One region of the Flavobacterium sp. K77 genome, then DNA from elsewhere that is predicted to be linked to it. Evidence: riboswitches for the same ligand, from Rfam matches in the RefSeq annotation. Region 1 holds a riboswitch; each other region holds the start of a gene.
What was found. Region 1 has a riboswitch for S-adenosylmethionine ahead of L1S34_RS10275 (homocysteine S-methyltransferase family protein). Riboswitches for the same ligand answer to the same signal wherever they lie in the genome.
Positions count from the first base shown of each region.

Region 2: another riboswitch for S-adenosylmethionine. It lies ahead of L1S34_RS04255 (hypothetical protein); the one in region 1 lies ahead of L1S34_RS10275 (homocysteine S-methyltransferase family protein).
Region 3: another riboswitch for S-adenosylmethionine. It lies ahead of L1S34_RS08305 (Na+/H+ antiporter NhaC family protein); the one in region 1 lies ahead of L1S34_RS10275 (homocysteine S-methyltransferase family protein).

Region 1 is NZ_JAKIHO010000005.1:42,177-52,575, reverse strand. Features, by position in the region: gene L1S34_RS10295 (nitrite reductase) at 1-298, shown strand, start outside; gene cobA (uroporphyrinogen-III C-methyltransferase) at 291-1,064, shown strand; gene L1S34_RS10285 (precorrin-2 dehydrogenase/sirohydrochlorin ferrochelatase family protein) at 1,067-1,645, shown strand; gene L1S34_RS10280 (NAD(P)/FAD-dependent oxidoreductase) at 1,876-2,928, shown strand; SAM riboswitch class I at 3,103-3,215, shown strand; gene L1S34_RS10275 (homocysteine S-methyltransferase family protein) at 3,465-4,466, shown strand; gene L1S34_RS10270 (hypothetical protein) at 4,522-4,977, shown strand; gene L1S34_RS10265 (vitamin B12 dependent-methionine synthase activation domain-containing protein) at 5,467-8,568, shown strand; gene metF (methylenetetrahydrofolate reductase [NAD(P)H]) at 8,649-9,605, shown strand; gene L1S34_RS10255 (hypothetical protein) at 9,840-10,399, opposite strand, start outside.
Region 2 is NZ_JAKIHO010000001.1:954,462-964,860, reverse strand. Features, by position in the region: gene L1S34_RS04295 (reverse transcriptase family protein) at 1-452, shown strand, start outside; gene L1S34_RS04290 (hypothetical protein) at 455-1,252, shown strand; gene L1S34_RS04285 (hypothetical protein) at 1,816-2,259, shown strand; gene L1S34_RS04280 (ATP-dependent DNA helicase) at 2,375-3,724, shown strand; gene L1S34_RS04275 (DUF3127 domain-containing protein) at 3,783-4,127, shown strand; gene L1S34_RS04270 (hypothetical protein) at 4,176-5,057, shown strand; gene L1S34_RS04265 (hypothetical protein) at 5,610-5,930, shown strand; gene L1S34_RS04260 (hypothetical protein) at 5,982-7,046, shown strand; SAM-I-IV-variant riboswitch at 7,350-7,448, shown strand; gene L1S34_RS04255 (hypothetical protein) at 7,509-8,177, shown strand; gene L1S34_RS04250 (hypothetical protein) at 8,174-8,563, shown strand; gene L1S34_RS04245 (DUF3293 domain-containing protein) at 8,759-9,151, shown strand; gene L1S34_RS04240 (hypothetical protein) at 9,382-9,897, opposite strand; gene L1S34_RS04235 (hypothetical protein) at 10,222-10,399, shown strand, end outside.
Region 3 is NZ_JAKIHO010000003.1:235,786-246,184, forward strand. Features, by position in the region: gene L1S34_RS08280 (zinc dependent phospholipase C family protein) at 1-526, opposite strand, end outside; gene L1S34_RS08285 (YeiH family protein) at 673-1,653, opposite strand; gene L1S34_RS08290 (LysR family transcriptional regulator) at 1,727-2,623, opposite strand; gene L1S34_RS08295 (hypothetical protein) at 2,635-4,662, opposite strand; gene fabG (3-oxoacyl-[acyl-carrier-protein] reductase) at 4,762-5,508, opposite strand; gene L1S34_RS08305 (Na+/H+ antiporter NhaC family protein) at 5,692-7,014, opposite strand; SAM-I-IV-variant riboswitch at 7,069-7,165, opposite strand; gene L1S34_RS08310 (cytochrome-c peroxidase) at 7,421-8,611, shown strand; gene L1S34_RS08315 (hypothetical protein) at 8,661-9,083, opposite strand; gene sucD (succinate--CoA ligase subunit alpha) at 9,297-10,169, opposite strand; gene L1S34_RS08325 (nuclear transport factor 2 family protein) at 10,265-10,399, opposite strand, start outside.

The DNA of each region.
Region 1 (10,399 bases):
AGATGCAAAATGGTCTGATGCTATTTATTTGGCGTACGCCGGATTTGTCAACGGAGCCAAAGCATTATTACTGGCTGAAAACCAAAAAACAAACCACCAAGCGGGAATAATCGATTTGTTTGATACCGTTTTTGTGGCTACAAATACAATTCAATTGCAATCTTCTTTACGAGAATTGGTATATCAAATCAATCAAAATGAACCTTCTGCTGAATTTGCTAAAAAGTACATTCAAGATGCCATTGTGTTTTTTGATGCCATCGAAGCGTATAGAAATAAAGACTTAGCTGATGCTTAAAAAGAAACAACCCATCGTAACACTAGTTGGTGCGGGTCCTGGTGATCCCGATTTACTAACGATCAAAGGTGCCAAAGCATTAGCAGAAGCGGATGTGGTATTGTACGACGCCTTGGCCAACGAGGAGATTTTGACGTATGCTCCCAAAAAATCCATTAAGATTTTTGTAGGCAAACGCAAAGGCTGTCATGAATATTCGCAAGACCAAATCAACCAATTGATTGTAGATAATGCCTTAACGTACGGACATGTAGTTCGCTTAAAAGGAGGCGATCCATTTATTTTTGGCCGTGGAAGTGAAGAAATTGACTTTATAGAAAGTTTTGGCATATCTACATCGGTGGTGCCTGGAATTTCATCCTCGATTGCTGTTCCGGCTTATCAAGGGATTTCATTGACCAAAAGAGGCGTTTCTGAAAGTTTTTGGGTAATTACGGGCACAACTTCTGATCGAAAATTGTCAAATGATGTGGCTTTGGCTGCACAATCATCAGCAACAGTAGTTGTTTTAATGGGAATGAGCAAACTCACTCAGATTATCGATTTGTTCCAAAAAGAATCTAAAGGTGAAACACCGGTTGCTATTATTCAAAACGGAACCACTCCTCAAGAGAAAATTGGGGTTGGAACCATCAACACCATTGAGCAAGTGGTGGCGCAACAACAATTAAGTTCACCTGCCATTATCGTCATTGGCGAGGTGGTTAAAGAAAGCAATAAATTAAAAGGCTTTTACGAAGAATTCATAGCCAAAGAATTGAAATAACAGTGGAAAGAAACGAATTATATCCAATTTTTTTAAAATTACACAACCTCAATGTGCTCATTGTGGGCGGCGGAAATGTGGGTTTAGAAAAACTATCGTTTCTGTTGAAATCCAGTCCCAATGCCAATGTTGAGGTAGTAGCACCTTGGTTTTTGCCGGAGTTAGAAACCTTGGCGGCAAGTCACCCAACAGTGAAGTTGACTTATAAAAAATTCAATCGCTGGATGCTCCGTAAACGCCACATGGTGATTGCTTGCACCGATGATTTGAAAGTCAACAAGAGGATTTATGATTTGTCCCGAAAAAGATATTTGATTTGCAACATTGCTGATACGCCGCCTTTATGTGATTATTATTTGGGCGGAATTGTAACCAAAGGAAATGTGAAAATTGCCATTTCAACCAACGGAAAATCACCCACTACAGCCAAACGACTGCGAGAGTTTTTTGAAGAAATTATTCCAGACGATATTAATAAAATGGTCGAAAACTTGAATGAATATCGCAAAACACTGAAAGGGAATTTTGAGGAAAAAGTTCAAAAAATGAATGAAATCACAGAGACGCTCAAAGCAAAGTAAACACAAAACACAATCTTAAGTTCATAGAAAAAAGCTAAGATGTAATAGTTCTTAATAATCAGTTTCTGTTTTTTTAACTAAACAGAATAGTGATATTTGTACTCAATTCAAAATAAAAGTATTGAGCTCCTGAGTTCAATACGATAACATAGATAAACACAATTAACAATTTCCATTACAGCCTACAATTACAATTGGAAGCAAAACAAAGGATACTAAATTAAATCAAAATGATTAAAACAGACATACTCATTATTGGCGCAGGGCCAACAGGTTTATTTGCAGTTTTTGAAGCAGGTTTATTAAAATTAAAATGCCATATATTAGATGCTTTGCCACAAGCGGGAGGGCAGTTATCAGAGTTATATCCTAAAAAACCTATTTATGATATTCCTGGATTTCCAGAAGTATTGGCTGGCGATTTAGTAGATAATTTAATGGAGCAAATCAAGCAGTTCGAACCAGGGTTTACCTTGGGTGAACGTGCAGAAACCATCGAAAAACAAGAAGACGGAACATTTATTGTGACTTCAAACAAAGGCAAAAAATTCCATGCGCCAGTTATTGCTATTGCTGGTGGATTGGGTAGTTTTGAACCAAGAAAGCCATTGATCGAGGACATCGAATTTTACGAAGATAAAGGAATTAAATACTTCATCAAAAATCCAGAAAAATTCCGTGACAAGCGCGTAGTTATCGCTGGAGGTGGCGATTCGGCTTTAGATTGGAGTATCTTTTTGTCAAATGTAGCTTCAGAAGTGACTTTGATTCACCGTCGCAACGAGTTTCGTGGTGCTTTAGACTCTGTAGAAAAAGTACAAGAGCTTAAGTCTTCAGGTAAAATAAAAATGATTACGCCAGGTGAAGTAGTGGGTTTAAAAGGAGCTGAGCATCTTGAGGCAGTTGTAGTCGAGGAAAACGGCGCACAGCGCACCATCGAAACCGATTACTTTATTCCGCTTTTTGGTCTTACGCCAAAGTTAGGTCCTATCGGCGACTGGGGATTAGAAATCGAAAAGAACGCCATCAAAGTAAACAACGCCTTAGATTACCAAACTAATATTCCTGGAATTTTCGCTATTGGTGACGTAAATACCTATCCAGGAAAATTAAAATTAATCTTGTGCGGATTCCACGAAGCCACATTAATGTGTCAAGCGGCCTACCAAATCATTAATCCAGGAAAGCGTTATGTGTTAAAATACACTACCGTTTCTGGTGTAGATGGTTTTGACGGAACTCGTAAAGAAGCTCCAAAAGCGGTTGTAAAAGCAATCGTGTAAATAAAGTTGCAGCGTCACAAAGGTTCTGAATTGCTAAGGTTGGTTAAAATCTTAGCAATTCAGAACCTTTTTTTATTTTAAAGTTTTGCAACAAACTAAGCTACAATCTTTAAAAAAAATACTTGCAATTGTTAGCGCTATGTCGTTCCTTTGCACTGTTCCTATATTTATTGAAAGTTATCACGAAAGGCGGAGGGAAAAGACCCAATGAAACCTTAGCAACCCTTTATTTTTAAAGAAGGTGCTACATTCTACTTTATACAACCAGTATCAAAGATAGATAACACAAGAATACTTCTACAGTATTTCTCAAACCTTTTCTTGACAACTTATCGAATTTTTTAGAGCAGATTAATGGCGCTTTTCAGTCATAATCGTTCCTGCTGTACGCTATATCTTTTTATTCGCCCAAAAAAGGCGAATAAAAAGGATGCCGCTGCCATCAGGGCTATATAGAAAAATTGGGAACTTTTGGAAACACTAATCAAAAGTAAAAATCACAATTTTAAATTGTGATTTACAAGAAATACAAAGTTATGTCAAGCATTCACGAAGCCATTAAAAAAAACATCCTCATCCTTGATGGAGCTATGGGAACCATGTTGCAACGTTATAATTTCTCCGAAGAAGATTTTAGAGGAGAACGTTTCAAGGATTTTCCACATCCATTAAAAGGAAACAACGATTTATTGTCGCTCACGCAGCCACAAGCTATAAAAGACGTGCACGCCGCTTATTTTGAAGCCGGAGCTGATATTGTTGAAACCAATACCTTCTCTGGAACCACGATCGGCATGGCTGATTACTATCTTGAAGAATATGTGTATGAATTGAACTATGAGTCGGCAAAAATAGCCCGCGAAGTAGCCGATGAATTTACCGCTAAAAATCCAGACAAACCTCGTTTTGTTGCGGGTTCCATTGGACCTACGAATAGAACAGCAAGCATGTCACCAGATGTAAACGATCCAGGTTATAGAGCCGTAACTTTTGATGATTTACGCATCGCGTACAAGCAACAAGTAGAAGCGCTTATGGATGGTGGTTGCGATTTACTTTTGGTAGAAACTATTTTTGATACCTTAAATGCCAAAGCAGCGCTTTTTGCCATTGAAGAAGTAAAAGACGAACGCAATCTTGATATTCCAATCATGGTTTCAGGAACGATTACCGATGCGTCTGGAAGAACTCTTTCGGGACAAACGGTTGAGGCTTTCTTAATTTCTGTGTCGCACATACCGTTGTTGAGCGTAGGATTCAATTGCGCCCTTGGTGCCGATTTGCTCAAGCCGTATTTACAAACTTTGTCGCAAAACACATCGTTCAACGTATCGGCGCATCCTAATGCAGGATTACCGAATGCTTTTGGAGAATACGACGAAACCCCAGAACAGATGCAAGCTTTTATCAAAGAATATTTAGACGATAATTTAGTAAATATTATAGGTGGTTGTTGCGGAACAACACCAGCACACATCAAATTAATTGCAGATATAGCCAAGGAATACAAACCGAGGGTTTCGACTGCGGTGATGTAAATTGAAAATATATGTTGCAAATAGTAAATTGTGTCAATTTAAGAGTTTAGAAACTATGTTGAAATCTAAAATAATTGTATTTCTTTTTATTTTACTTAATTTTTGTTCTTGTGATAAATTAGATACACGGGATATATTTGTTAAAAACAGTTCTGATAGAGTAATATTTAGCATATTATCTTATAACGATAGTATGAATAGTGGTGGGTTTTATTATGAGTTTAGAGATGATTTTGACGAATCAAAAAGAGGTAAATATGATATGCCTTTTGTTTTTAATGAAATTAAAAAAGGACAAAAGGATTATAATGGAGATAGACCTAGATATTGGGATACTTATTTTGATAGTTTAGACGATAAAAAAGCAAGATTATTCATTGTACATAAAGACAGCGTGGATAAATATGGTTGGAAGACAATATTTAAGAAAAATATTTACAATAAAAAATATTTTATAACTCTAGAAAAGTTAGATAGCCTGAATTGGCAGATTGAATATAAAGGAATTTAGTTAATATGAGATAGCGCGGATTTGTAATTCGTGCCCGTAAAGAGAGTAAGTCTAGTTTTGTCATTCCGACGTAGGAGGAATCCCCAGCTGGCGCGAGCGTCCCGCTCGTGCACTTAATATAGACAGGAAAAGGTTTTTAAGAAAAAAGAATAAGTACAAGCGTGACGCTCTCGCAAACAGCAGAGCAACTTGTTTAGATTCTTCGTTCCTCAGAATGACAAAATTGAAGAATAAAGAAACGGAAGAATCAACAAAAAAGAAGTGTGTTGCAAGCACAATGCCCGCGTGAGGGATAGCAGTGGCATCCTTTTGTGAAGCGATAGCGAAGCAAAAGATAGAACGAATAGCCCGACCCGACTTTTTTTTGGAGGGACACGCCCAAAAAAGAATTGAAATAAAATGGTAAGGTTTTGAAAACTTTGCATCAAATAATATCATAAAAACAACTCAGAACCTATGCTACTTAGGATCTTAGTAACTTAAATTAAAATGGCAGAAAAAAGAAGAAACCTAGTATTGTCAGGATTAGAACCCTTAATCATTACGCCGGAAAGTGTATTTGTGAATGTAGGGGAACGAACCAATGTGACGGGTTCGCGAAAATTTCTTCGATTGATTAAGGAAGAAAAATACGATGAGGCGCTTGATATTGCGCGCCAGCAAGTAGAAGGTGGCGCACAGATTATCGATATTAACATGGATGAGGGAATGCTCGATGGCGCCTATGCGATGACAAAATTCCTGAATTTGATAGCGGCTGAGCCGGATATTTCGCGCGTGCCGATTATGATTGACAGCTCGAAATGGGAAATCATTGAGGCGGGTTTGAAAGTCGTACAAGGGAAATGTGTTGTAAATTCGATTTCGTTGAAAGAAGGCGAAGAAGCTTTTATTCATCATGCTAAATTGATAAAGCGTTACGGAGCGGCGGTAATTGTGATGGCTTTTGACGAAGTGGGTCAGGCCGATAATTACGAAAGACGTATCGAAATTTGCCAGCGTTCGTATGATATTTTGGTGGGAATTGGATTTCCGCCACAAGACATCATTTTCGATTTGAATATTTTCCCAGTAGCAACAGGTATGGAAGAGCACCGCTTGAATGCCTTGGATTTCTTTAGAGGAACCAAGTGGGTTCGCGAAAATTTACCACATGCACACATCAGTGGTGGTGTTAGTAACGTTTCGTTTTCATTTAGAGGGAACGACACGGTTCGGGAAGCGATGCACTCGGTTTTCTTGTACCACGCCATTCAAAACGGAATGACGATGGGGATTGTAAACCCAGAAATGTTGTCGATATATGATGAGATTCCGAAAGATTTATTAGAACATGTGGAAGATGTGATTCTGGACAGACGCGACGATGCGACAGAACGTTTGCTCGATTTTGCTGAGAATGTAAAAGGAGATGCTACAAAAACCAATGAAGCAGTAGTTCAAGAATGGCGAAATGGAACCGTTCAAGAAAGAATTACACACTCGTTAGTTAAGGGAATTGATGCGTTTATCGAAATAGATGTAGAGGAAGCGCGTTTGGCTGCCACAAAACCAATTGAAGTAATTGAAATCAACTTAATGGCGGGAATGAATGTCGTAGGTGATTTGTTTGGTTCGGGTAAAATGTTTTTGCCACAAGTGGTAAAGTCGGCACGTGTAATGAAAAAAGCAGTGGCTTATCTTTTGCCTTTCATCGAAGCGGCAAAGCAAGTTGGGGATAAATCTGGTAACGGAAAAATCTTGATGGCTACCGTAAAAGGTGATGTTCATGATATTGGAAAAAATATAGTTTCGGTGGTATTGGCTTGTAACAATTACGAGATTGTCGATTTGGGTGTAATGGTGCCTCCAGAAAAAATTATTGCAGCAGCTATTGAGCACGAAGTAGATATTATTGGATTGAGCGGATTGATCACGCCATCTTTGGACGAAATGGTGTATCTCGCTAAGGAATTGGATAAAAGAGGACTGAAAATTCCAGTAATGATTGGTGGTGCAACAACTTCGCGCGCGCATACAGCCGTGAAAATTGCACCACAATACAATTCGACTGTCATTCACGTGAATGATGCCTCGAGAGCGGTAACGGTTGCAGGAAATTTATTGGATCACAACCGAAAAATATATGCTAGTGATATTCGAGCAGAATACGATGCGTTTAGAGAAACGTTTTTGAATCGCTCCCGCGACAAGAATTTCTTGACCATTGAGCAAGCCCGTAAAAATAAATTACAATTGGATTGGGATAATTTCACGCCGGTGAAACCTAAAGTTATTGGCAAACAAATCATAGAAGTTGATTTAGAAACTTTGGTACCTTATATCGATTGGACGCCATTTTTTAGAACTTGGGAATTGTTTGGAAAATACCCAGCCATTTTAACTGATGAGGTAGTGGGCGAACAAGCGACTTCGGTTTTTGCAGATGCACAAGCCATGCTAAAAGTAATTTTAGAGGAGAAAAAGTTAACAGCGAAAGGCGTTTACGGAATTTTTCCGGCGAATCAAATCAACGATGATGATATTGAGTTATATGAAGCCCCCCCCGCCCCCGAAGGGGGAGCACCTCTCGAAACAGCAAAACAAACTTGGGAAACAGCAAATCCTATTATGTATGATGTTTTAAAAGAACGCGCTAAAGAGATGAGAAACAAACCAACAGAAGCTGAGAAAATGCTATGGAATTTTTTATCTAATAGAGGAGTAGAAGGGTATAAATTTAGAAGGCAACATGTAATAGGGGAATATATAGTTGATTTTGTGTGTTTGGAAAAAAAGCTAGTTATTGAAGTAGATGGATCTATTCATAATCATCCCGAACAAATTGAACTTGACAAAGAGAGAACTATTTGGCTAGAATCTAAGGGTTTTAAAGTTGTTAGATACACTAATAAAGAGGTGTTGAATAATTTACATGAAACAATTGAAAAAATTACCAAGGAGTTGTCTACAAAGGAGATAGTTCCCCCTTTGGGGGTTAGGGGGCTCTTTTTGACTTTGCGCCAACAATCTCAAAAAACCAAAGGAGCGCCAAACATCGCTTTGTCTGATTTTATTGCTCCAAAAGAAAGTGGGAAGGTAGATTATATGGGAGCATTTTGCGTGACTACTGGTTTTGGAGTTGACGAATGGGCGGCTGAATTCGAAAAGGATTTAGATGATTATAATTCGATTATGGTGAAAGCGCTTGCTGATCGTTTCGCAGAAGCTTTTGCTGAATATTTGCACGAGAAAGTTCGTAAAGAATTTTGGGGATATGCCGCTGATGAGAATTTATCTACCGAAGATATGATTGATGAGGTGTACAAAGGGATTCGACCAGCGCCAGGATATCCAGCTTGTCCGGATCATTTAGAGAAACCAACAATTTGGAAATTATTAAATGTTGCAGAAGAAATTGGAGTAACCTTAACCGAAAGTATGGCTATGTGGCCGGCTTCATCAGTATCGGGTTACTACTTTGGCAATCCAGAAAGTAAGTATTTTGGACTCGGAAAAATTAAAGAAGATCAAGTAATTGACTACGCCAAAAGAAGAAATGTTTCGACCGATGTAGCCATGAAATGGTTGAATCCGAATATAGCAGACTAATTTAGTCATAAAGTCAAAAGTCATAAAGTCTAAAACAGACTTGGCTTTCGACTTTTGACTTTCAAACTTTAAGACTTAATATGAAAGTAACACAACATATAGAAAAAGCCAAAGGAGAAACTTTGTTTTCATTTGAAATTATTCCGCCTCAAAAAGGGAAAAGTATTCAAGAATTATATGATAACATTGACCCTTTGATGGAGTTCAAACCGCCATTTATTGATGTGACTACCTCACGCGAGGAGTTTATTTATGTTGATAAAGGCAATGGTTTGTTGGATAAAAAACTAACCAGAATGCGACCAGGAACCCTTGGAATTTGCGCTTCGATAACACACAAATACAACGTAGATACGGTGCCTCATGTATTGTGCGGTGGTTTTACCAAAGAAGAAACAGAATATTTATTGGTTGATTGTCATTATCTAGGCATCAATAATGTAATGGCGTTGCGTGGTGATGCGATGAAGGACGAACAATCCTTTGTGCCAAAAGCGGGTGGTAATCATTTTGCGATTGATTTGGTTAAGCAAATCAAATTGTTGAATGAAGGCAAATATTTACATGACGTCATTCATGCTGATAATAAGGCTGATTTTTGTATTGGAGTGGCAGGATATCCTGAAAAACATTTGGAATCTCCATCGTTACTGTCCGATTTGAAAAGGTTAAAAGAAAAAGTGGACGCAGGTGCTGATTATGTGGTGACACAAATGTTTTTTGACAATGCAAAATATTTTGAATTTGTTGCCAAAGCCAGAGAAATGGGAATCACAGTGCCTATTATTCCTGGTATCAAGCCATTGGCGGTGCAAAGACATTTGCAAATTTTACCGCAAATTTTCCGAATTGATTTGCCAGAAGATTTAATTGATGCAGTAGACAAATGCAAAACAAATGCAGATGTAAAACAAGTGGGAATTGAATGGGCTATTCAGCAATCCCGCGAATTAAAGGCAGCTGGAGTTCCTGTTTTACATTATTATTCGATGGGTAAATCAGAAAATATCCGTCAAATTGCGAGTCAACTTTTTTAGTAATTTATCTTTTATATTTCAAAAGCTTCCAGTTCGCCTTGGAGAACTGGAAGCTTTTTTTATAATTTGTGTTTTATTCGAGAATATAACTCAAAACTGTCAAAGTTCCGGCGCTTGGCGAGGTTGCGAATTTCGGAACCGATTATTTTCTATCAAAGAAAAAAATTCTTGCGAGAAATAAACGTGAATTTACGACAAAATTCGAAATGTTGCCAAACGCCTATTAGCAAAAGTTTATTGTTTATAAAAGAAATAACCATCTTCAACTGTTTCTTCCCAATTTTCATTTTTCAAGGATTTAATTTTTAGCTCTTCAAATATATTTTTTGAGCCACGAATTGTCATTGTGAATTGGTCAGTATTATTTCTGTTTTTATCATTTAATACATAACTTAAACTATATTCATCCTTTTTAACAATCTTTTCTATGTATGGAGTTAAATATTCGCTTATAACTTTTGGGCTTGAAAATTTCGAAGATTTTTTAAATTCAATTTCAAAACTTCCTTCATATTTAAATTGTGGAGAGTAATCAAATAAAAAGTTTGGATTTTTTTTCTGTTCGATTAGATAATTTTCATAATCTTTTTTAGAAGAAAACACTTTTACTTCATGATAATGTTTTAGAGGAGAAGTTTGGTTGAAACTCGTTATCTGATTTAGATCAAATTTATAAGTCTTACCATCATGAGTCATTGCACTTTTTTGTGTAGGATTTATTGTCCAAGAACCGATTTCTTTTTTGTTTTTTACAATTGTAAGTTTAAAATTTCGATTTTCTAATGAATTTCTAA
Region 2 (10,399 bases), on a different contig from region 1:
AAAGTAAAGTACGTTTACAACAAGAAGGATTTCGCCAAGAAGTAACTGGTCTAGTGGTAAATGAAAAAGTAAATGTGACCCGCCGTTACATTAAACAATTGCGTCTATGGTTATACTATTGGGAAACGTATGGCTATGATAAATCTTATTCTTTCTTCCTTCAGAAATATTGCAGGGAAAAAGGAAATGTTAAAAAAGGGCAACCTAATATGGCCATGGTTCTTGATGGAAAGCTATTATATTTAAAGATGGTGAAGGGTGAAAAGGATGAAACGTACCTGAAGATGAAAAATCGATTTGACGTTTTAGTTCTAAAAACAACTCCTTCAAAATCATTAGTACCTAATAAATCATTAGAAGTTAAGGACACAAAAGATAACATTGGTAAAAACATAGTTGATTTAATTTTAGAAATTGGATTAGAAGGAGCTATGAAAAATTATAAATCGTAACTATGCCAAAATACAGCAAAGAAAGTTTAGGAAAGCTTCTCGTTCTCATTGATGAAATATGCAAAGAGGAGGAGAATTTGTGGTTTAAAGAATCTTTGAAAAATAAATTTCACACAACTGATGACCTTCATAATTCAGAAATAAATATAAAATTAAGTTCTATCGAAAAATACTTAAAAATTGACGGTATAAAAATCATAGACTATTCTGAAATTGAAAATTTATCTGTGAGAAATCAATTATTTAGAGATTGTATAGAAATGTCCAAATACCGACTTGGAAGGATTAATGATACAATTAATTTTGATGAATATTGTCGATATGGTCATATGCAAGCCGAAGAATTAATTAATTATTACTACAATGAAAAATTTTATGGTAACTTGGATTACATTCAAGAATTTATATTGAAAAACTTTTCAATTTATAAGTTAAATAACAACTTAAAATCAATAAATCAGATTAGTTATTATGCTAAACTTTCAGCATTTATAAAAGCTTATGAATTAGAAAAAGGTCCCTTAAAAGCAACTATCGAATTTTTAAGTAGTTTAAGAAATGAATTAAGTCACAGAAATAGTTCAGATATAAATAATGAAGATTTAATACTGAGATCAATCAAAAATCTAAATATTGATGTATCAAATTCATATATTGACTATAAAAAATATTCAAAAGAAGATTTAGATCTATTCAAAAAGGGAAGATTTATTTATTTAAAAAGAAAACAAGATTACGATGAAATCATTGAAAATCTTAATTATTTGAAAGAAGCAATAATATTAGTCCTGAAAAATTAATCGTAATCTACTTAATTCGTATAATTTCCTTTTTAATGTTGAAAAGTAAAACAATCTTACTCTAAAAACTTCTTGAAATCGAAAATATTATATTCTATGTTTTAGAATTTAGAATGTCAAAATTTAGGTAAGAGTAAGCTAAGAATCTAAGTGATTTCGCTATTTTGTCTATGACTTAGGTAGTTTATAAAATGTATTATGCATAAGAGTTTAGTGGTAATGACTATAATAGCTTTAGACTCTATGTAAATGAAAGATTACATCGTTGTTGGAGAATAATAAATAATTAAAACGTTATTAAAAGAGTATATGATTTTTTAAAACACGCAGCATTTCATTATTTGAATTGCTTAGTTTATTATTTTGGTTTAAAAAATTAAGAAAACTTATAGCCAAAATCATATATTCTCGTTTCAAATCATCAATTTAACTTGACTTAGCAATCTTGAATCAAATAAAAGGTCAAAAAAACCTCAAATAAAATATTTTAATGTTTAGGAAATCTACTTTAAGTTTCGACCACTATTCAAAACAACATTAACTCACTTTAAGACTTTTATAAAATGGAAGATATAAATAATAAATATCTGGTAAGCTTAGTAAATGGTAATTTCATTCCGACAGGAAACTTCCTCGCTACAAATAACGGAGGTGTAACTTATTTTGCAAACGAGCATTTTGTAAATCAAAACAATATTCATTTTGCTGATTTGCAACAAAATATTTCAAAATTTGCAGTTATAGTAGATGAAGATGGAGCAGGAAATTGGCTTGGGACAACTTTTCGTAATATAAATTTCATTTCAAATTCAGAAGACAAATGTATTAGGTACATTGAATTAAAATCTTTAGAAGAAAAAATGAATTATGATAAAATGGATTTAGTAGAAAAACTTCTTGAACTTATCCGAAATTCATCAAACACTCAAGAAGTAAATTCTAAAATTATAGAAATAGAAAAAAAATTGATTGAAATGAATAATCAATTGGTTCAATTACAAGATTAAAAAGGATAAAACATTTTCAATAATCAATTAAAAGAATAAAAAAAAATAGCCCTGCACTAAACCTGCACACTTCCTCATTTCCTTTGTGGTGTTGAAATACTAAAGCCAACATACTATGGAAAATGCACTTACAATTTTAGACCATTTACAATTTGATTGTCCAACAGCACAACAGAAATCAGCTTTGTTAGGAATGAGTGATTTCGTTAAAGATAGTAACAAAGAGGATTTCTTCATATTATGTGGTGCTGCTGGAACAGGAAAAACATCTATTACCACAGCACTTATTGGTTATTTGAACTCAAAAGCTGTTAATTACAAAATTGCAGCTCCAACGGGCAGAGCAGCTCGAATTCTGGGTCGTAAATCTAAAACGGTAAACAGCACCATTCATTCTTTAATTTACAATACTAAGCCAAATCCTGAAACGGGTGAAGTAATATTTGAATTAAAAGAAAACACCATTAAAGAGACCACAATATACATCATTGATGAAGCATCAATAGTGTCATCAACTGTAAACAGAACAGAAGGGAGCATGTTCACATCTAAAAACTCATTGCTAAGTGATTTAATAATTTTTATTAAAAATGGAAATCCTGAAAACAAGATTGTTTTCCTTGGCGATAAAAACCAATTGCCTCCAGTTAATGAAACAGACTCAAAAGCCCTTTGTTTGGAATACCTTAAAGCAAAATTTCAATTAAATGGAACTGCCCATTTGCTTACAGAAGTAAAACGTCAAGAAGACGGAAGTTATATTCTCAAAAATGCAGTTTCCATTAGAGAAAGGATTAATGCAAATTTTGAGAAGGTTACGCTAGAAGGAGTAGAAAAACAAACTATTTCACAAGCATCATCAGCATATATAAAAGAATATCTAAATAATGGTTTTGAAAGCATAGTTTCAATTGGAGCAACCCATAAAATGAATAAAATGTTCAATAATGTGGTCCGTGAAAAATTGTTTGGAAGTAAAATCAAAACATTGACAAAAAATGACCTTTTACTAGTAACAAGTACCTGGAGAAGAAATGACTTTCAATTATACAGCGGTGATCATGTTACAGTTTTAGAAGTAAACACCTGTGATGTAGAGCAAGTAGCTGGTTTACATTTTGTTCCAGTAAAACTATTGTCAAAGTCAATAAAGGGAGTAGACGAAATTATAGAAGACTATGTATTGCTAGAGAGTATTCTAAATCCGGAAGGACTAAGATTAGAACAAGAAAATAGATTACGACACGAACGATTTACAAAAAATAAAGTGTATCGTGAAAGTGGTAATGCTGCTGATGATCGTTATATTGGTGCCATTCGAGCAACCTATGGTCATTCCATTACCTGTAACAAAGCACAAGGTGGCGAATGGGATAAAGTATTTTTGAATTCATTTTTTATACCTTCTTTAAAATATCAATATACAGCTGTCACCAGAGCCAAATCGAATCTTGTGCTTTATTGATTCGTAACTATTTGGGACAAAAAAATCATTTTAATTATAATCGCTTTCAAATAAAATTATGATGATAACGGCAACTCTTATACAAATTCTTCCTATCCAAATTGGAATGAGTAAAAATGGGCAGTGGCGTAAGCAAGACATAATTGTCGAAACAAACGGGCAGTACCCAAAAAAAATATGTGTGAGTATTTGGGGAGATAAGATAATTGAAAACCAACTTCAAATTGGTAATTCTCTAGCCATATCATACGAGTTAGAAAGCAGAGAATACAATGGTAAATGGTATACCGATGTAAAAGCTTTTAAAATAGAAGTTGTAAATAATCCTTTGACAATTACACCCAATAGCAGCTATGAAAACACAGTGGATCTACCAGAAGACGATGAAGATCTGCCTTTTTAAGGAATGTCAGTCTAAATTAGTTATTAAATTCCTCAATAAAAATACAACATGGATTCAAACACAAAAGATATCATTCAAAATCATCTTTATTGGATAGAAAATGGATTTACTAAAGATGATATAAGTAAAACACATAGTTTAGTTACTAATGGAGATCCCTTCCAAAATGTAACGATGAAAAAATTGCAGAAGAAAATGGGTGGCCAAATTAATTACAAAGACACTTTGCTATCTTCTGATTATGAGAAATTAACATTTCTATATTTGAATTACTCAGAGCACATGCTCGATTTGTCTTTCTTGAAATATTGCGTAAACTTGGAAGAAATTAAATTTGGCAATCAAAAACTTAAAAACCTTAGTGCTTTAGCAAATCTTGAAACTCTCAGAATTATTGACGCAAGTTGCAATGAAATTGAAAATATTGATATGCTTTATGCATTCAAAAATTTGGAAAAACTCAATCTGGAATACAATCCAATTTTATCATTGAAATCGATAGCACATCTTAATCAACTAAAGGAAGTTAAAATTGATGAAATTAGCGATGAAAAGTTTGTCTTTCAAATACTTAAAAGCAATAAAACTTTTTCAATTGACTATATTATCAAAGGGGATATTTTAGATTTTGGAAATTTTATATTTCCTAAATATCATATTGGATTTTCTATGAAAGAAGATTCTATTTCAATATTTTTAACAGGAATGAATGATAATTACAAATATTGTTATTCAGAAGAGGATCCAACCGATTTTCCTGAAAAATTAGTATCTCAAACCGATTTCTATGAAAGGCACCTCAATAAAATTAAGCAGGATATAACGCAAAGATTAGAAATTATTTTGGAAGAAAAAATTCAGATAAATGATGCTCAATTGTACTTTAGTAGAGAAGAATATTCCTTTGAATACACACATTTTTTTGGATAGTGCGTACTGCGTTTTCATCTAAATGGTTATTGAAATGACGACATTAATTTGTAGTTATTACATTTTTTTCAAATCTTAGTTAACAATGGGCAACTATACAAAATACATAATATTAAGTCATCTAATTTGGAGAGAAAAAGGGATAACAGAGGAATAGATTTGTAATTCTTATCGAAAGTTTAAGGATATAGATATTTTTTCTAGTGTGAACATACAGCAAATCCAAGGAAACATCGGATATCAAATAAATTACAAAACAAATAAAGAAAAAAGTTTCAGACCGTTTAGAATTAATTGTGGAGGGAACAATAATCTTTAATTGTAAAAATTGCTATACTTTTGGTTATTCTTACCATTTGAATTATGTTCATAAACTATAATTCTAGCTTTAGTTTTTGGGTAAATCGTTGAAACCTCACTACGTTGAGGGCTAGATATTGTGCCCTAATAATTACAAATTAAATTTTTAGAAAATTCACCGAGTTACCGATTTAGTGGCTGAATTTTAAAATAAAATGATAACTAATCTATAATTTCAAATATTAAAATCAAATGGGAAATATAATAAAATCAAAATGCCAGTCATGTGGTTTTTCTAATGAGTTCAGATTTGGGGGTGGCAGATTTAATTATCTAACCAATTGTCCAGTTCCAGCAATTAATAAGGAAACCTTAGAGTTTGAAAACATAAATTATTTAGCAAACAAAAATTCAGAAAAATATCTATTCTATACTGATGATGTGTTAAAAGGAAATAATCTCGATTATAATACTATCAATAACTTTGATTTAAAATTAAATATGGTCAATAATTATTGTCCTAATTGCAAGGAAAAAGCACTAGACTTTCGAGTAACAATGTTTGTCGATTAAAACAAGTAATTAAAATAGCTTTAGATCTAGGAATTTTAAATTTTAATATCTATGACACCCGAACAACTAAGATTAATTCAAAAGCTTGCAGAATTAGGCGATGTTACCAATGTAAAAAAAGCTGCGTCAAAACTTATAAATGCTATTTCAGAAATGAATATTAAAGCCATAGAGTTAATTTTAGAGGACAAGATTACGTATCAAGATACTACCAAAACTATTTTCCTTCAAAAATTGCAAGAAATCTTCAAGGAATTCCAAAAGAAGGACAATAAGCTACTTGCTTATGAGGGTAAATGTAATTCTGATGAATGTATTAATAAAAATAAAACAGGAATTGCCTTTGTTGGCAATAAATCAGGTCGCTATATCAATTTTATAATACAAGATGACGAGGTTTGTTCTGTAAAAGGCATTTACAACTGTTCTGATTTTTGCACAGATAAAAGAGTTATAGATGAAAATAAGAGACAATTAAGTTTTACTATTTATAATGATGAAAAAGTAACTTTTGTTCCTTCAGCTTCATATGACAATTTAAAAAACAAATCAATCACTGCTCTTAATGAAATGAGACAACTCAATGACAGTGAGATTTCAAAAGATAAAATAATCACTTGGATTAAGAGATATGAAGAATTATATGATTCTATCGATATGCTAAATAATTTTTACAAATATCATCATTCATTTTATTGGCTTTATGAGCATATCAATCAAATTTATCAATTCTTAATGATCGAAAATGAGGCTAAAATAGCGATTGACGAATTTAAATCAATTACTCTTGACAACGAAATAGATCTATTAAAATGGTTAGTAAAACAAGAACATTTGTATAATGATTTGATATTGTTGTTTGGTAACGTTGTATCTGAGGAAAGTTTAAAAACCGGCAAATGTGTTTTACATGAAGACTATACTGTTTACTTCAAAACAAGCATTTTACAAAACTGCATTGATTTGCAAGAGCTTTTAGATAAGTATTATTACCAAAAATTAAATAAATACAATACCCTTTCTCCAGCAGAACAAGAAGATCAAACACCTTTTGATGATGATTACGAAGAAACTTCATCATTGAAGTATCATTTACAATTAAGAGGTATTATCTAAGTTTATCTTAGTAGGTTGCTTAAAGCTTGCGGTTAATCCATTAAAAGCTAAACTTATGGGTAGAAAGGATCTACTTTTTTTATCCCATTCTTATTTCTGTAAAATACATAAATATAAAATGATTGCGACAATGGTACTAGTCTTTAGTGAGTTCATTTAATATTGTAAAATAATTCCTTGCGAGATGAAGTATTTCAAATTCAAATAAGTTTATTGAAAATTATAGATCGATATTATGACCTTAAAGATTTATGATTATTCACAATATTTGCTTGCGCAACTCAAAAATAATTTACAATATTTGTAAAGCATCAAGAATCCCGATTCATCGGGGTGCCAACCGATCAACTCACGACACGGTGGCTTAGTATGCGGAACAGTCGTTCAAATGTGTTGAGAAACCAAAATTCTTTATCGCATTTTGTCGACATAACACTAGTTTAAATTTAAATTGTTATGTTTATGAAAACATTATTTTTGAGTATTTCTGATGAAGCATCAGTAGCTCGTACTATGCCATCCTATTGCATTGATGTGGAGACTACCACTTTGGTAGTAAAAAATCTAATAAATGAATTGCCACAAACATCTTTTTTTCAAATCAAACATCAGCAGATAAACACCCTTTTCGATTTGATTGATTGTCCGCCATTTGAACTTTTGTATTTTGACGACAAAAAAGCACTCACAGGAAAAAGCTTTAGCATTCAAAACACAAAAGCACCATTTTTAGTCCAAACCCAAGCACGATTTGTGGCTTTGATCCCTCTTGGATTAAAATATATCCACATCCAAAAGTATGGGATTCAAAAAGAAGAAGGAAATTTTGCCCTTTCAACAACATTTTTGCCAACAGAAGAGCCTTATGCCAATGAAATTGCAGCTTGGACTTTGTCATTATTTGCTTTATCCAATGAAGAACTTATCGAACGTTTTAATAAGGAAATTGACAACAAAGGCTGGGTCACTGCTAGAGGATATTATTTGGATTGTCTCAAAACAGAAATTAGAAACCGACCTTTCAACAGCGATATCGTATTTGATTTTGATGCAAGCGGTAATGTAGTTGCTTTCAATTTAGGGCACAAAGTAGCGCTAGTAGATAATAAGTTACAAGCTATAAAAATATGAATAGCGTTTCATGCAAATCATTTAGGGCCCAAGTAACTATTGGTTTGAATATCGGATATACAACCGAAAGCATCTCAATTGAAACGGTAAAACACGAATTAGCTGCTGCTCAACAAGTAGTAAAAAAAGAGTTGAATGTGGTATTGAGTACTAAGATAAGAACGTGTGAAATTGTTTTCTTGGGCCAAGAAGAACCTTCTGTAGAACTAGAGTTTATTCAATATCCGAAATTTATCCAAGAAGAAGCTTTGCTAAAAAAAGCAATCCTAAAACTAACGGAATTGATGATGATGGCACTACAACAAAATAGAGTGGTAATTGTATTTAATGATGATACCATTATGCTTGAAAAATCAGAGGAAATCGATCCAAATATTGAAATATAAAGTAAATCATCAGTTGTAAAAAGATGAAAAAATTAATCTTGCACATTCCGCATTCATCCACGGAAATTCCAACAACAGAGGGATACTAACTACAAGACAAACATTTGAATCAAATTAATTGCAAAAATGAATATCAAAAAGTAAAAGCGACAGCACGAATTCAAAACCCTAAATTAATTTTTTATTGAAACAATTATGGATATAGAACATCACGACGCATTTCTAAACACAATTTATCGAGTTTTGAAGTCAGCTACTTTTGACATTAAAATCGATCAGTATCAGGAAGAATGTAACAAGTTTGAAAATTGGGCTTTCATTACGGCATGGAATCCACTACCCGACATTCTCTCAATTGAGAAAAATCAAAGTCGAAACAAAAAACTACAGCAAGACCTTGACATACTTGAACTAAAATATAGCCCAGCAATTGGAATATCCGAGGATGGTAACTGGTCCGAAGAAAGTTTTTTTATTGAAAATTGCGGCCTAAATAAAGCAAATGAACTAGCTGCCAAATATGGCCAACTAGCATTCGTATTTGGAGAAAAAGAACAAAAGGCAACCCTTCATTACACTAAATTTTAAATTATATCTCTTAACATTATAGTTTTATTTTCATAAAGACTAGTTTTCCAATTTTCGACTATTTCTTGATCCATTATATGATCTTATAAATATACTTGTAAAAACACTTGCCTGTAGTAACTTGGTGAAGCAAATTTTTTATATTTTGATTCGTAAATTCGAGCTTAGACAAGTCAAAATCAAATAAAAATATATCTCTAAAATGAAACTTATTATGGGGATAAATAGAGTCATGTAAATTTGAAATACATATTTCGTGGCTTCGGTACTTCGTACCTAATTTCTTTATTTGGTCTTAATTTTGATATTGCTCGAACGATTGAAATGTTATTATATCTCTTACTATCAGTGGTAAAACAACCGAATTCATCCCAGCTTGACACAGCGTTTTCTACATAACATTCACGATAAAATGCTGCAAGTTTACTGGTCATAAAATCTGGTTGAGACTCATAAATTGTAACTATTATACAATCTTTCAATTCTATTTCAAGACCATTATCATAGTAATATGAAGGGCATTCAGTAAAAACAAAACATGCATTATCTGGTTTATGAATAAAATATTCATAATTAAATCTTGACTTTTTGCATTTTGCAGACTTTGACCTACGTTCGTAATACCAATTTAAATGAAAAGATAAGCTACTTTTCTCTACTACATAACCGTCTACGTTTCTGATTTTAATATTAATTGCGTTTTTTTCTAACTCAGCGATCTCGCTGTTCGATTTATTTGTTTTCATAAAAAATGTGTTTGAATTAATTACCATATCAGAATTTCAACGAAAAGTTTAGTAAAAACGCGTTTTTATTTCATGAAATTAAACTATTCAGTTTAACACCGGATACTTCTTAGCTCGGTACTAATTGTGAAGCATTTGTTGGTAATACTCCAATTGAAATCTAGGAGTGGAACCATAACAAAAAAATTATTAGAATATAAAGGTATGACTATAAAGGTTGAGGATTCCTTAAACGCTTTATTAACAAACCATACACCTTTAGTGAAAATCTAAAATCTATGATTAAAAAAATAAACTTTTCTTGAAAAATGAAGTATAAGAGTTATGAAAAACAATTATAAGATGATACTGATAAAGAAAAAAATTAAAAATGGTTATATCAATTTCGTAGATGAAGTTAAAAATAATACTAAGGTAAGAATTCGAGAAGCTTATGGAAAAACTTCAAGTTGGGGAGCGACTATATCCGTTTACGACACACTCAAATACATAGAAAGAGCAT
Region 3 (10,399 bases), on a different contig from region 1:
CCCATAAAGAATGGATTCCTTTTTGATCTGTATTTTGTCCATCATGATTGTCTGAGGTATGTAATGGCATGTGACCATCTGCAATATAATGACCTAAATCACCCGCAATAAAAAGAATTTCGTTTTTACGCTTATCCTTAAATGCTTTAGTTAATTTTTCCATTAACTCCTGAATGTGCCAAGGTAAAATTCCGTTTTTCGTTAAGAATTTCTCGTCGTATTTTGCTTTAGCTTCTTCCATAGTTTTAGGAAACGAAGCTGGATCACCAAAGTTTTCCATGTCAAAATAATGGCGAGGTGGCTCCATTTTGTCATTCAAAACATTTCTACGCAAATCAGGAACTGTACTTTCTTGCGTGATAAAATCAATGTGGTTGTAAAAAAATGTTTGTAAGGGTTTTGGCAACGCCATTACAGCAGCTCTGTTGATGCGCTCATGCCCTACAACACCCCATGACATCAGTACTACTGCTGCACAAATTGTAGTAAAAACAATAAGAGTTGGTTTCAGTTTGAAATTTTTCATTTAATTATTTTTTTTAGAAAGGCAAATGTATCTCATTAAATTGGTTTTCAAAAAAAGAACTGCAATTACTAATGCATTATTAAGCTTTACTTAACATCTGTTCTTTACCAAAAAATGAATTTCCGCTAAATTGTCTTTTTTAAATATTAATCAAAAAAGTACATTACCGCCAAAAGAGATGCGCTCGCGATAAAAACCCACAATAACAATCCTTGTAATAATGGTTTTGCGCCTACTTTAAAAAGCATTTCTTTGGTAAGACCTGAACCAATTAAAAATAAAGTAATTGTCAAACCTATTTTTGATAGTGAATTAATTTTGACATTTACAAAATCTGAAACAGGAAAATAAGTTTGCATAATAATTACACCTAAAAAAACAAATATAAAATACGGAATTTTAATTGAACCCGCTTTGTTACTAGTTAATAATGCCGTAAAAATTGAAATAGGAATGATCCACAAGGCTCTAGCTAATTTTACACTTGTCGCAATTTGCAACGCTTCCTTACCATAACTACTTGCGGCGCCAATAACTGAACTAGTATCGTGAATGGCAATGGCACTCCAAATTCCAAATTCATTTTGAGATAATTTCAAAAGGTGGCCAACAATCGGAAACAAAAACAAAGCAATGGCATTCAAAATAAAAATAACGCCAAGTGCCAAGCCAGTTTGTTTTTCAGTAGACCGAATCACGGGTGCAATGCTCGCAATGGCGCTACCTCCGCAAATTGCAGTACCGCAAGCAATTAAGTGACTCGTTTTACGATCTGTCTTAAACCATTTTCCCAAGAGCGTACCTAACAACAAAGTACTTGCGATAGAAACCACTGTAATTCCAAAACTAGCCGAACCGGCAGTTACAACATGTTTTAATTGCATTCCGAAACCCAAACCAACTACGGATATTTGTAACAGCCACTGGACTATTTTTGGAGAGTAAACAGCAATCGGATTTCCGAAAAAATGAGTTACAACTATTCCGAGTAACAAAGCTATTGCTGAACTAATAAAGCCTGTTGCACAAATAAGTAAAAAAGTGAAGAAGATAATGCTAGCCACTTTGTTTTGTGCCAACAATTCTTTTACTAAGATTATCGAATTGGATTGTATTTGAGTTTTCACGATTTTGTATTGAAAATTACAGTACAAAGGTGCGACGATTGTTAATTTTATACCAATCGTATCTTGTAATCTACTATAACTTTAAGTTATAATAACTCAATATTTTCTGTGCCAAAACATCAGCAAGTGAATGTATTTTTCCTTGTAAAGTAATGATGTAAAAAAAACGTTCTATCGCAAAACGATCTAAATCAAGTAAATATAATTCCTCATTCTGCAGCTCCTTTTGAATGGCATGAATAGATATGAAAGCCACACAGTTTGAATTCATAAGATACGATTTGATGCTCTCCGTGCTTCCCAATTGCATTTCTACTTGCAAATCGGATAGTTTTACACCCAAAGCTTTCAACGCATCATCTATAACTTCAAGTGTTCCAGAGCCTTGCTCGCGCAATAAAAAACGCATTTGTTTCAAATCATCGATTCCTATTGTATCACGCTTAGTTAATGGGTTTTTACTATTGCAAACCAAAACAAGTTCGTCCTTTAAAAACGGAGTATATTTGATTAGTTTATTTTTAGATTTTCCCTCAACAATTCCAATTTCAATTTCTTGTTGAATTAAAGCTGTTTCCATCTGTTCCGTATTTCCGTTCCATAAACGAACTTGAACGTCTTGTAATTTTTGATGAAATTGAGCCAAAACGGGCGGAATAATATATTGCGAAACGGTTGTGCTCGCTCCTACTCGTAATACACCCGACTGCGTTTGCAACAATGCATTCATATCAAAGTCGATTTCACTGTAAATATCAAAAATGTTTTTTACATGTTTCAATAAGACATTTCCAGCGGCTGTAATGGCAATTCGCGATCCATTGCGTTCAAACAATTTGATTTTATGATACTCTTCTAACTCTTGAATGTGCTTCGAAACTGCCGGTTGGGTGATAAATAATTCGGCAGCAGCTTTTGTAAAACTCAAACGTTGTGCTACAGTATAAAAAACTTTGAGCCTAAAATCCATATTTTTTAGTATTACAACATGCCATTGTATTTACGAACGAGCCATTCTGTAGCAAGTAAAAGTGTAATAACGACCAATAACCACACCCAGTCTAAAAGCGGTGTTTTGACGACAATTTCTTTTTGAGTCGTTTGGTAATCCTTATTTTCTAACAAAGTCTGAATAAGCTTGTCAACCTGATTCGGATAAAATAACTGTCCTGAAGTTTGCGATGCCAATTGCGACAATCGATCAATATCCGAGTTTACAAACTGTTTTTCGATATCAAAATCAATAATTTCTAGACTGCTGCTGTAGGTCGTATTAGAGTTCAGTTCCTTCACCGTAAACTGATACGTTCCTGCTTTCAAGCCATCAAGATTTACTGTATAACCGTTTGCCGCTTTCAACAAATCATAATTCGTTTGCTGTTTTGTTTTTTTATTCAGTAAGCTAATTGTTAAGCGTGCTTTGTCATCGGCCTCATAATTTTTATTAAAATATTGTGCACTAATAACGATTGATTCTCCTGCATTGTAAAACCTTTCATGATCTACAACTAAAGGCTTTTTGGCTGCTTTTGATCCTAGATACTGAATAATTTTATCAACAAAACGATCGTATTTTTCGAATGATTTTTCTTTAATATGCGATTGCAAACGCCACTTCCAACTATTTTCGCCTAGTAAATAAGCCTTACGTTGGTTTTCATTTTCAGCAAAAGCTAAAAGTGGTGCATTAGTATTCATCACTCTTATTTTTGACGAAAGTAAAATTTCAAGACCCGCCTTTGATGTTATGGTACCAAATGCATTTTGTAACGGAGGAAAGGCATCGAAACCGATATCATCAGTAGCAAATAAATTAAAATCAGTATTCAAAACGCTCAAATAATCTTCACTTTGGCCACTCATTTTGAAATTCAAATCATTTTGCTGCTGATTCAAAAAATTAAAATCGGTTGACATCCCGGTCACTATAAAACTACTAATTTTAGCATTTTTAGCACCTTCAAAAACACTTTTAAAAGCAGCAGTAGGCTGGTAAAAAATAAGAATATTATAATCGCGTAAGTTGTTAATTTGATTGGGTTTAACTACCGTTACTTTGCGTTGCGCATTAGTTTCAATCGCTCTTTTAAAAGCACCAATATCCGGGTGATCAATAGCCGATACAATAGCTATAGCCGTTTTTTGATCCTGTACTTCAACTGCAAAATTCTTTACGTTATTGTATTTATTTTTTTCAGTCAAATTCGAACTTATTTTAGCTTGATACAACTGCAATCCCACCTTATCTGCAGGTAAAAGCAAATTCAAAGTGGCACTATTTTTTGAAGCAGAAAAAGAAATACTTTGCTTTACCACGACATTATTCCCTTGCGAAATGGAGAAACTAGCCGTGACATTTTGCTTTCCTGCATATTGTAAAAACACTTCTACAGGAAATTTATTCTTGTAAAACGCATACTTATTAGCATTTAATTGACTAATTTTCAAATCCAAATAGGTTGTCGTATCGCCCACAGCTACAGGATATACTTTATTTTGCTGATCGAATTGAAATACATAATCACTTCCCGAAGTCTGATTTCCGTCAGTAATCAAAACGGTGGCAAAAGTTTTGTTTTTAAAATTACTCTTCAAGTTTTTAGCAACCACATCAATATTACTTTGGCTTCCTTTAAAATCTAGCTGACTAAAAGGCTCCATGGTATTAGAAAATTGAAAAGATTGTATTTCAAACTTTTCTTGTAATGCTGCGTTATCTTGCAAAGCTTGCATTGTTGCTTTGGCTTGTTTGGTGGCTTCTAAAAAAGAAATTGAACTCGAATTATCAACCACAACTAGCAAAGGAGTTTTAAATAACTCCAAGGTTTTACGCGTGACTATCGGATTTATCAACAGTAACATTATACCAAAAAGCGATAAAAAACGCAAAAAAGCCAAAAACCAAACCGTTTTAGTTTGATTTTTAGCTTTATAAATATACTGTAAATACGACAACACCCCAGCTAGTATCAAAGATAAAAGTACCAATAGTATTGTGTTTGTTGTCATTTATTCTTTATTAAAAGATTTGAAGAATTTACAGCTTATAATATGTTTTAAAGTTCAAAATTCGTTCAATCTTTGAATTTTAAATCTTTTAATGACATTTTAAGTCAACATTCCGCCACATACATTAAGTACCTGACCGGTAACATAAGCACTCATATCCGATGCAAAAAACAAACATGCATTAGCTACATCTTCAGTAGAACCACCTCTTTTCAACGGAATTCCATCTCTCCAACCTTTTACAACATCTTCGTTTAACTTTGCAGTCATTTCAGTTTCAATAAATCCAGGCGCAATTACGTTACAACGAATATTTCTTGAACCTAATTCTAAAGCAACTGATTTCGAAAAACCAATTACACCTGCTTTTGAAGCCGCATAGTTCGTTTGTCCTGCGTTACCTTTCACACCAACCACTGAACTCATATTAATAATTGATCCTGCACGTTGCTTTAAAAAGGTACGTTGAATGGCTTTTGTCATGTTAAAAACCGATTTCAAGTTCACATCCATAACGTTGTCAAAATCCTCTTCAGACATACGCATCAACAAATTATCTTTTGTAATTCCGGCGTTGTTAATCAATACATCAACTGTTCCAAAATCAGCCAAAACTGAATCCACAAACGTTTGTGCTTCATTAAAATCCGCTGCGTTTGATTGGTATCCTTTAGCTTTAATGCCCAATGCATTCAATTCGTTCTCCAAAGCCATTGCCGACTCAACTGATGAACTGTATGTAAACGCAACGTTAGCGCCATGTTTTGCAAAAACTTCTGCAATTCCTTTCCCAATTCCGCGACTTGCGCCTGTTATAATGGCAACTTTTCCTTCTAGTAATTTCATAATCAAAAATTAGTTATTTTTTTTTCGAAGCTATTCCTGCTATTCACTGCAATCTTTTAGATCCGCTGTCGCGTACCCAAAAGGATTTCCGTTGCTATCAGGGCTAAAAACGACTTGCCAAATATATACTATTTCCTTTTTTAAAAAAAATTTAGGCTTGATTATGAACAATAATTTTTACAATTATACCTTCAAAAAACGGTAGGCTAGTTTATCCCAAAAAGCAGCATAAATAGCAATCAATGTAAACACAAGTAAAAATAAATGATACCATGCATTACTCAAAATATCAAGAAAATCTAATTTGCCATTGGCATAATTCAGTATCAACAAAATTTGAGCTCCATAAGGCAATATTCCCTGAATGACACAAGAAAAAATATCTAAAATAGTGGCCGATTTTTTAGCGCTCAATCCGTATTCATCGTTAATTTCCTTTGCAATAGGCCCTGTAATTACAATAGAAACAGTATTATTGGCAATAGCTAAATTGGCAAATCCTACCAACACTCCAATTCCAGTTTGTGCTGATTTTTTACTTTTGATTCTTTTTTTGATTTGGTTTAAAACCCAAGTAATACCTCCAGCCTTATCAACCATAGCAGCTAATCCTCCTGTAAGCATAGATAGCAAAAAGATATCGGTCATACTAGTAAAGCCTTCATAAATTTTCTGGGTAAATTCCATTACCGTAAATGAGTCATTGTAAAAACCTATCAAACCTGCAATTATAGTTCCTAGCAATAATGTGTAAAATACATTGACACCCACAACGGCAAGAACGATTACTAAAACATAAGGCAAAATAGCCCACAAAGAGTAATCATTTTTAGCGATATCTACAGCAACAACATCTGAATTAAAACCCAAATAAAAGAAAATTAAAATAGTTACAATGGCCGCCGGAAGTGCAATAAACAAGTTGATCTTAAATTTATCTTTCAAATCACAACCAAGAGATTGTGTAGCGGCTATTGTCGTGTCTGATATCATTGATAAATTATCTCCTAACATAGAACCACCTAATAAAGCGCCAGCAATTAATGGCATAGAAGCACCACTTTTATCAGCGAGAGATATCGCAATTGGTCCAATTGCTACAATAGCCCCAACAGAAGTTCCTGTAGCAGTAGATAAAAACGAGGCAATCAAGAAAATTCCTAACGGAAAATAAGCCACATCAATAGTACTAATCCCTAAATTTACTACTGCATCTACACCACCCATGGCTTTACTCACCACGGCAAAAGCACCAGCAAACAAATAAATCAAACACATTGTCATGATTTTACTATCACCACAACCAGCAATTAAAGTATCTACTTTATCATCAGTTGATGTTTTAAATAAAATGAATGCAGCAATAATACCTACTAATACTGCTACTGGTGAAGGAAACGCATAAAAATCATCTAGTAAAATACCAGCACCCAAAAAAGTAAAAATAAAAATAAATAGCGGAATCAAAGCATACGGATTTCCGGATTCCTTAGTAAAATTTGTCATAAAAATAATTTTAAATTAAGTGTTATGACGAAAAACAAAGCTGGTATTGGGAATGTAAACAACATTTTTTCCAAAGGATTTGGCTTATCGTTTTAGCACCTTGCTTGTTGTTGCAGGTTGCTATCCCTTTACAGGATTCGTGATAACGGGTGCAAAAGTAATTGATTTTTTGCGAATAATTAAGCAAACGGTAAAAAATATCAAACTTTCCACTAAAAAAGCAAAATACTTCTATTAATATTTTGCAAATAATATTAGATAATAAATTTTAATTATCAATAATTTATGATAATAAATAAGTATTTATTTAAATTAAACTATTTTTATCATGGATAGTCTAATCTAAATAATAAATCATTTTTAAAGGTTTGAATAGTAAAACAATCAAGTTTATAAACACAAAATAATGAAATTACTTAAACATAGCTTATTTATTGCTGCTAGTATTTTAACAGCTAGTTGCAGCAATACTAACGACGCAACTGATTATATTGCAATTGAAGCTTACCCCAATATAAAAGCAAGCTTTGAAGGGAAAATAAATTTAAGTCAATTAGACAATTATGCTAATCAAGTAGTACCTGCTTATATCACAAAGGACAATACAACAAGCAATCCTATTACAGACAAAGGAGCGACATTGGGACGTGTTTTATTTTATGACAAAAATCTTTCAGCTACAAATACAGTTTCATGTTCAAGTTGTCACGTTCAAGCCAATGCATTTGGAGATGTTGCACAAGCAAGTACTGGTGTAAACGGATTAACGAGTAGACATAGCATGAGATTGATAAATACTCGTTTTAATAATGAAAGTAAATTTTTCTGGAATGAACGAGCAAGTAATTTAGAAAATCAAACAACACAACCAATTCAAGATCATATTGAAATGGGTTTTAGCGGTACTTTGGGCGATGGTAATTTTAATACACTGACGAGTAAACTTCAAAACATCGGATATTATAAAGAATTGTTCAAGTTTGTTTATGGTTCAGAAGATATTACTGAAAACAAAATTCAATTGGCTTTAGCGCAATTTATTAGAAGCATTCAATCATTCGATGCAAAATATGATACAGGTCGCGCACTTGTAGCTACTGAAAATCAACTTTTTCCAAACTTTACAGTACAAGAAAATCAAGGAAAAAATCTGTTTTTAACACCACCGGTATTTGATTCAAGTGGTAGTAGAACTGCTGGAGGATTAGGTTGCGCAGGATGCCATCAAGCACCTGAATTTAGTATTGACCCCAATAGTCGTAATAACGGAATTATTGGAATACTAAATTCAAATGGTATTGATCTTACAAATACTAGATCCCCGACCTTGCGAGACGCTGTCAAAAAAGATGGAAGTACCAATGGAGCATTTATGCACACAGCTAATCTAGCTACTTTGCAAAATGTGATTGGCCATTATGGCACTATTACAATTGCTCCTGGCAATACCAATTTAGATCCGAGATTGCGTCCAAACGGATCTGGACAAAAATTGAATTTGACAGCCACCGAAGTAGATGCATTGATTGCTTTCATAAAAACCCTATCAGGCTCTAATGTATATACCGATCCAAAATGGTCGAATCCTTTTAAATAAAAAAGTCCCCAACTTTAATTGGGGACTTTCAATTTTTTAAGGAAATTTATTAGAAAGCAACATTCCATCTAGGCAGCGTTCCGTTTTCATCCAAAAATGATTGTAATACTTGACCTTCTACAGCAGTTGGAATTGATTTCACTTCATTGTTAAAAGTCTCATACCAAACTACTTCAAGAGCAGATATAACTTCTTTTTTCATTTGAGCTGGCCAAGAATATTTTCTTCCTGTTTTTGCAAATTGGTGACCTTCTACAATTTTATCGAATAAACCGCCATTTTTTATTTTCAAAGCGCCGTTATTTTGAACAGTCCCAGTTGAACCCACCATAATTAATTCTTTCTCGTCACCTACAGCGTAAACTAAAAATATGCCAGATCCCTCAGAAGCATTACAAACTTGCTCTAAACTATCCTCAGCATTGAATAAAAATTGATTGGTAACCGTGAATTTTTCTAATTCTTTGTACATATATGTTATTTTTAATGGAATAGATTTTCACAAAAAAAGATCTCACAAAATCGTGAGGCTCACTGAAAACTATTCGTGTGTTTTGTTTTTATTAAAAAAAAACCTTGGATGTAAGATTTTTTAAATAAAGTGCAAAGATATTTCTTTAATTTAATTTACAACAAAAAAAGCCCCACAAAATGTGAGGCTTTATAATATTAATATTTTAGGTCATTATCCTAAAATTTCTTTTACTTTTTTACCAATTTCAGCTGGTGAATCAACAACGTGAATTCCGTTGTCTCTCATGATTTGCTTTTTAGCAGCAGCTGTATCGTCAGATCCTCCAACAATTGCACCAGCATGACCCATTGTTCTTCCTGCAGGAGCAGTTTCTCCAGCAATGAATCCAACAACTGGCTTGCGGTTTCCATCCGCTTTTATCCATTTAGCAGCATCAGCTTCTAATTGACCTCCAATTTCACCAATCATAATGATTAATTCTGTCTCAGGATCATTCATTAACAATTCAACTGCTTCTTTTGTAGTAGTTCCAATGATTGGGTCTCCACCAATACCAATTGCAGTAGTGATTCCTAATCCTTGTTTTACAACTTGGTCAGCGGCTTCGTAAGTTAAAGTACCTGATTTAGATACGATACCAACAGTACCTTTTTTAAACACAAAACCTGGCATGATTCCCACTTTAGCTTCACCTGGAGTAATTACACCTGGGCAGTTAGGACCAATTAATCTTGCATTTCTTTCTTTTACATAAGAATTAGCTTTAATCATATCTGAAACTGGAATTCCTTCAGTAATTGCAATGATTACTTTAATACCAGCATCAGCAGCTTCCATAATAGCATCAGCAGCAAAAGCTGGTGGTACAAAAATGATACTTGTATCAGCACCTGCTTGATCAACAGCATCTTTTACAGTATTAAATACCGGACGATCTAAATGACTTGTTCCTCCTTTTCCTGGAGTAACACCACCTACAACGTTTGTACCGTATTCAATCATTTGAGAAGCGTGGAATGTACCTTCGCTTCCAGTAAAACCTTGAACAATTATTTTGGAATCTTTATTAACTAAAACACTCATGATATATTTTTTATGTAGTTTTTAAAATGGTTATGCAAAAGTATAAAATAGTAATCACTAATTACTAGTGCTTCGGCAGTTTTTTGATACTAAAATTAGGATAATTGACTCATTTGATAGCCACGAAATAATTTGTTGTCTTTAATTTGCCAAATAACATTAAAATGAGCTAATAACATCTCCTCTCTAGGATTTTCAATAGTTTTTACAAAATGGGAGTAGCGTAAAGA